DNA from 2 places in the Pandoraea faecigallinarum genome. Region 2 is predicted to be linked to the other one. Evidence: riboswitches for the same ligand, from Rfam matches in the RefSeq annotation. Region 2 holds a riboswitch; the other holds the start of a gene.
What was found. Region 2 has a riboswitch for thiamine pyrophosphate ahead of AB870_RS21105 (FAD-dependent oxidoreductase). Riboswitches for the same ligand answer to the same signal wherever they lie in the genome.
Positions count from the first base shown of each region.

Region 1: linked by a shared signal. The riboswitch ahead of thiC (phosphomethylpyrimidine synthase ThiC) and the one ahead of AB870_RS21105 (FAD-dependent oxidoreductase) in region 2 are both predicted to bind thiamine pyrophosphate.

Region 1 covers NZ_CP011807.3:3,993,723-3,997,133, reverse strand. Annotated here, with positions in the region: gene thiC (phosphomethylpyrimidine synthase ThiC) at 1-1,515, opposite strand, end outside; TPP riboswitch at 1,589-1,687, opposite strand; gene AB870_RS17490 (hypothetical protein) at 1,861-3,411, opposite strand, start outside.
Region 2 covers NZ_CP011807.3:4,798,207-4,801,617, forward strand. Annotated here, with positions in the region: gene AB870_RS21095 (thiazole synthase) at 1-305, opposite strand, end outside; gene thiS (sulfur carrier protein ThiS) at 307-504, opposite strand; gene AB870_RS21105 (FAD-dependent oxidoreductase) at 521-1,654, opposite strand; TPP riboswitch at 1,788-1,923, opposite strand; gene AB870_RS21110 (ABC transporter ATP-binding protein/permease) at 2,170-3,411, shown strand, end outside.

The DNA of each region.
Region 1 (3,411 bases), 800 kb from region 2:
GTGTTCCTTCGGCGTGACATAGCACAGCATGGCCGTGCCGTACCAGCCGATGGTCGCCGCGCCGATACCCGACGTGATGTGGTCGTAACCCGGCGCGATGTCCGTGGACAACGGGCCGAGCGTGTAGAACGGGGCTTCGTCGCAGTACTCGAGCTGGAGATCCATGTTCTCCTTGATGAGTTGCATCGGCACGTGGCCCGGGCCTTCGATCATCACCTGAACGTCGTGCTTCCACGCGATTTGCGTGAGTTCGCCGAGCGTCTTGAGTTCGGAGAGTTGCGCTTCGTCGTTGGCATCGTAGATCGAGCCGGGACGCAGGCCGTCGCCCAGCGAGAACGCGACGTCGTACGCCTTCATGATTTCGCAGATCTCTTCGAAGTGCGTGTACAGGAAGCTTTCCTTGTGATGCGCGAGACACCACTTGGCCATGATCGAGCCGCCGCGGCTGACGATACCCGTCATGCGGTTGGCCGTCATCGGTACGTACGCAAGGCGCACGCCGGCGTGGATCGTGAAGTAGTCAACGCCTTGCTCGGCCTGCTCGATGAGTGTGTCGCGGAACATTTCCCACGTCAGATCTTCGGCCTTGCCGTTGACCTTTTCCAGTGCCTGATAGATCGGCACCGTGCCGATGGGCACCGGGCTGTTACGCAGAATCCACTCGCGCGTTTCGTGGATGTGCTTGCCCGTCGACAGATCCATGACGGTGTCGCCGCCCCAGCGGATGGCCCACGTCATCTTGTCCACTTCTTCGCCGATCGACGACGTCACGGCGGAGTTGCCGATGTTCGCGTTGATCTTCACGAGGAAGTTACGGCCGATAATCATCGGCTCCGACTCCGGGTGGTTGATGTTGTTCGGAATGATGGCGCGGCCGCGTGCGACTTCGTCGCGCACGAATTCCGGCGTGATTTCGGCAGGAATGCTCGCGCCGAAATGCTGACCCGGATGCTGGCGCGAGAGCAGCTTGGCCAGGCGCTCGCCCTGCGGGCCGGTATTGCGCACACTTTCGATGTATTCCTGGCGGCGCAGGTTTTCGCGAATGGCGATGTATTCCATCTCCGGCGTGATGATGCCCTGACGCGCGTAATGCATTTGCGTCACGTTCTTGCCGGCCTTCGCGCGACGCGGCGTGCGGTGCAATCCGGGGAAGCGCAGGTCGGCGGTCGCGCTGTCGTTGGCGCGCTCACGGCCGTAAGCGGAGGACAGGCCCGGCAGCGCTTCCGTGTCGCCGCGCTCTTCGATCCATTTCGCGCGCAGCGCGGGCAGACCGGAACGGATATCGATGGTCGCATTCGGATCGGTGTACGGACCCGAGCAGTCGTAGACGTAGATCGGCGGATTCTTTTCGCCGCCGAAGCTCGTGGGCGTGTCGGCTTGCGAGATTTCGCGCATCGGGACCTGAATGTCCGGGCGCGAGCCCTGTACGTAGATCTTGCGGGAATTGGGCAGCGGTGCGATCGCGGCTTCGTCCACGCGCGCGTTGGCTGAGAGGAACTTCGGATTGGCGTTCATGCAATGTCTCCTGGCGGGGCACGTGTTGACGCCGACAAATTCGGCGCAAAGCGGCTCAGGAGCATGAACGGGGGCGAGGAATTTCTACGCTCCCTGCGCTGGCATTATCCAGATCAGGTTCTAAGGGTATTTCTCACCCACAACTCACGTTGCAGGACCCCTGCGCTTAGCTTTGCGGCAACGATACACCGACATACCCGGCAAACACAAGCGCGATGTGTCCCGAAAAACGTGAACCGATCATGGTGCGGTGCGACATATCGCGCGTTGCCCGGCGTGTATCGAAGGCCCGCCGGAAACGGATGACGCGCCCGTGGCGAGCCCGCCCGATCGTCCGGCAAGGCGCTATTGCGCGAGACGCACTTCCCGCTGAAACTCGCGTGGCATCAGGCGCAGGGCATCGCGGAAAAATCGCCGGTCCGGCGGCGGCAGCAGCGGCAGGACACGTCCGAGCGAGCGCGCGGCATGCAGGGCTTGCGGCGAATCGCCGTCCTGATGCAGCGCAAACCACAACATCTCGAACCAAAGGTTGGCAAGTTGTAACGGCTCGAAACGAACGCGTCCCTCTTCGTGGTCGTCAAGCGTCGTCACGATGACGTCGGTCCAGCGCCAGAATCCCTTGGCGCGGGAGAATGGTGCGCCGAAGGGCTGCACGGCGTCGAGAAAGGCGTCGACGGCCAGCGGCGTGCTCGCGCGCAGCGTCTCCAGATCCGGGTCCCGCCTCGCGGGTACGGCGCCTCGCGCGATACGCAACAGAAAGACGGTATTCCAGACGGAATTCCCGCCCACGCCGAAGCGATCGCAAATCCACTCCGACAGGCCGATCCAGCGCAACGCTTGACGTTGCACGTCGGCGGCGGCGAGGCGTCTGCCGGGGTCGATGAGCGCACCTTGCCAGAACAGCCAGAGCGACAGGCCGATGTTCGCCGCGACGTGTTGCGCGAGCTCGATGGAGTCGGCTTCGAAGGCCGCTTGCAGGGCGTCGGAGAAGGCAGCGAGCGCGTCGGCAGCCGATTGCGCTCGCGCTGAAATCGGGCCGTTGCGCGCGGCGTGCGACTTGTGCAACAACGCTTGCAGATTGCGGCTTTCGAAGCGGATACGCGGGTTATAGACGAGACAGGGCGCGAGCGTCGCGTCGTCGCTGATGCGGTGCAGATGCGCCAGCGCGCCCGCTTCGTCACGCGATGCGTAGGCTTGCCATGCCTGCACGATCCAGTGCATGGCGCGTAACGTCGGCGATCCCGGCCGATTGGCGTCAACGGTCGCAGCGAGCGTGGCGAGCGTGCGTTTGGTCCGCGCTGCGTCACCCATGCGGCGCCATACGATCGTCTCGGCGAGCAGGGCGATGCCGCGTTGCACGTCGTCCACGGCGCAGAGCTGCGCCGCATGAAACGAGGGGATGGCGCCCGTGCGCTGCTGTCGCCTGGGCCCGCCCGCGGACGGTGCACACGGCGGTGCGAAGAACACGCCATCCTGCATGTCGCGTTTGCCCAGCGTCAGGTGATGCCAGAACGCAATGTCCTGCATGACGTAATCGAGTGCGGGCGACTGCGTGTCGGGCACCGAGGCCAGCGGCAGACCGAGAAAGGCCGCGATGGCGCGACGGGCGTCGGCGGGTGCGGCATCGCCGATCATGACCTCGATGCGCGACATCTCCTGCGGGGCCAGCCAGAACGGACCTTTGCCGCGCCCACGCGTGGGCAGCAGACGCACGTCCATTTGACGATCGTCGCCCCAGCCCACGGCGATACCCCACCGCGCAAAATCCGAAAATGCGCGGCTAACGAGCATACGCATATCGCCGGCGGCCTGACCGAAGCGAATCTTCAATGACGCCAAGGTTACCGGCGAGGTTTCGTAATGCGCGGCGTAGTAGACGCGCATGAGCAGCCACAG
Region 2 (3,411 bases):
GTCGTCACCGCCTCCTGCACCGAATGGCAGCCCGCCGTGTTGGGCAATACCGGCACCGCGAGACGACGCAGCGTCTCCCAGAAATGCCCTTCGGACGCCTGCGCGCCGGTGCCCGACAACTGGCGGCGCAATGCCACCGTCACCATGCCGGGACGCGCCGCATCGATGGAGTCGTTGAGCGCCTGAAGCGACGGATAACGCGCCGTGCCGAGCAAGAAGCGGCTGCCGAAGCGGGTGTCGTAAAGCGTGAGCGCGTCGCGCGTGCTGCTGGCGGCCACGTTGTTCGTTTCCGTGAATGCGTTCATTTCAGCCTCCGGCCACCGGTTGCACGACATCGATCTTGTCGCCCTGCGCGAGCCTGCGCTCGGCATATTGCGTCTTGGGCACGAATTGCCCGTTGATCGCCGCTGCAAAAGGCGGCTTGGCGCCGAAGGCGGCGAGCGCCTCGGCCAGCGTCGCCGTCTCGGCCACGCTCAGTGTCTGTTGATTGATATGGATGTCCATCGCGTACCGCTTCCTCTCAAGCCTGACGGAACAGATCCGGCCAGGGCCGGCTCGCTCGCCACGTCTCCCAGTCGAACGCATCCCGTGTTGCGTCCGTCGTTTGCATCAATGCCTGCGCCAGTGCGCATGCTTCGCCCGTCACCGCCGGGGCGAGCAGGTAGCCGTGACGGTACAGGCCGTTCACGCGCAGCAGCCGCGCCCCGTCCCATTGCACGCGCGGCAGATGGTCGGGCAGCGCCGGGCGGCAGTTGACGTTCAGCTCGACGATGCGCGCCTCGCCGAACGCCGGATTCAGCGAATGCGCCGCGGAGAGCAGTTCGAGCGCGGAGCGCACCGTCATCGGCGACATATCCTCGGATTCGAGTTCGGTCGCGCCGATCACGTACAGATCGTTTTCCTTGGGCGCGATGTAGATCGGGTAGCGCGGATGCAGCAATCGCACCGGCCGGCGCAACCCGATGCCCGGCGCGTGAATGCGCACCACTTCGCCGCGCACGCCGCGCAATTGCGTGAGCACTTCGCGCGCCCCGAGTCCGCGGCAGTCGACGACCAGACCGGCATCCGGATACTGTCCCTCGGCGATCTGCGTATTCCAGTGCAACCCGGCCCCCGCCGCTGCGAGACCGGCCGCCAGCGCCCGCAGCAACTGACGGTTATCCAGCTGCCCTTCGTTGGGCAACAACCACCCCTCCTGGAAACGCCCGGCGAGCGCCGGTTCGACGTCTGCCAGCCGGGGGCCGGCAATTCGCTCGACGCCTGCGCGCAATAACTCGGGCGGCGCGTTCGCGCGCATGCGCCGGTCGAACATGACGGCTTCGGCCCGGTCGGGCTGATGCCACACGACCAGCGTGCCATTGCGCTGGAAAAAGACATGCTCGGGAAGACCGTCGATCAGACCGGGCCAGCGCTCAAGGCCGACCGCCCCCATTTCGACGATGCTCGGCTCGGCCACGGCCGCCTCGGCCAGCGGTGCGAGCATGGCGGCCGCCACCCAGCCGGCCGCGGACGATCCGTCGGCATCGCCCCGTTCGTAAAGCGCCACGCTCGCCCCGGCGCGGACCAGTTGCCATGCAAGCAGCCGGCCGGAAAGCCCGCCACCGAGCACGGCAACGTCCGGACGTGAAGTGGCGTGGGAAGGTGTCGCGCTCATACGCGCGCGGGCGCACGAGCCGTGGCGGCACGCTGGCACTCAGGGAAATTTGCGGGATGTCGCGCAACGCAACGCATGGAGTCCTTTCCTCATGAAAGCAAAAGGACGAAACGGTGTTGGACACCTTACCCCACTGGAGGAGTCGGAAACTTCCCACGCCGGTATTACCCGGGTCGGGTGCAAAGGGTCTCTCTCAGCCCCGTGAACTCGCTGACGTGACTACGTCGCTACGTCGCTACGTCGGTTACGGAGCACCCCTGTTTCGCCCGAGGTCATTACAACATAGATGCCGACGCCCGTGCAAGCTGGCTTTCCGGGCGATTGCACGCGCTTGGCGTCTCGTTTTTTGACGAATGCCCTGGGCCTTGTAACGGTCCGTAAACTGAAAGCCGCCCGCGGCATGCGCTTCGCGCCCGAAATCGTGCAACGCACCATCGGGAACCGCTGTCCAATGTGTCAATAAGAACGTTGCTCCACCGCGGCCGCGCCGCCCGACGATCATGGCCCACCCGCCGATGTCCCCCGCACCCTCCGACCCCGCTCCCGGCGGTCGCGGCAGCCTCGCCACCACGCCCCCGCCCGGACCGCCGAAGCCTCCCACGGCGTGGCAGCTGATCCGGCCGTACTGGGTCTCGGAAAAGCGCTGGAAAGGGCGCCGCCTGCTCGCACTCGTCATCGCGCTCAACCTTGCGATCGTGTTCATCAACGTGCGTCTGAACGCGTGGAATACCGCCTTCTATGATGCCCTCGACAAACGGAACTGGCCGGTCTTCAAATCCTCTCTCGTCGAATTCGCGGTGCTGGCGTTCAGCTTCATCATCATTGCGACCTTCCGCACGTACTTTCGCCAGATGCTCGAAATCCGCTGGCGGCAGTGGATCACCGACGCCACCCTGGCGAAGTGGTTCGCCCATCAGGCGTTCTACCGCATCGAGCGCGATCATCTTGCGGACAACCCCGACCAGCGCATTTCCGAAGACATCCGCTCGCTCGTCAATTCGTCGCTCGCGCTTTCGCTCGATCTGTTGACGACGGTGGTCTCGCTGTTCTCCTTCATCACCATCCTGTGGACGATTTCGGGCGCGTTGTCGTTCGCGCTCGACGGTATGAACATCACCATTGCGGGCTACATGGTGTGGGTCGCGGCGCTGTATGCCATCGTCGGCTCGTTTTTCATCTTCAAGGTCGGCCGCCCGCTTGTCGGTCTGAGCTATCGTCAGCAGCAGGTGGAAGCCGACTTCCGTTTCCTGCTGGTGCGACTGCGCGAATCCGCCGAACAGGTCGCGCTCTATCGCGGCGAAAGGGCGGAGTGGTCGCGCCTGCAAGTGGCCTTCGGCGCGGTGCGCGAGAACTGGTGGCAGATCATGGTCGTGACGAAGCGCCTGATCTTCGCGAACTCGATCTATGCGCAGATTGCCATCGTCTTCCCGATCATGGCCGCCGCCCCGCGCTACTTCGCAGGCGCCTTCACCCTGGGCGTGCTCATGCGGATCATCGACGCCTTCGGGCAGGTGAGCGACGGTTTCTCCTGGTTCGTGAACAGCTTTCAGACGCTGGCCGACTGGAAGGCGACGATCAACCGTCTGCGCGAATTCGCCCGCGTGATCGAGCACACCCCGCACGAGGGCGGGATTTCCGTGACACGCACGAGCGACACACCCGCCTACATGGCTGCCGACCTGCAACTGTCGCTGCCCGATGGCACGCCTCTGGCCGTGGCCGGATCGTTTGCCTTCGCGCCCGGTTCGCGCTGGCTT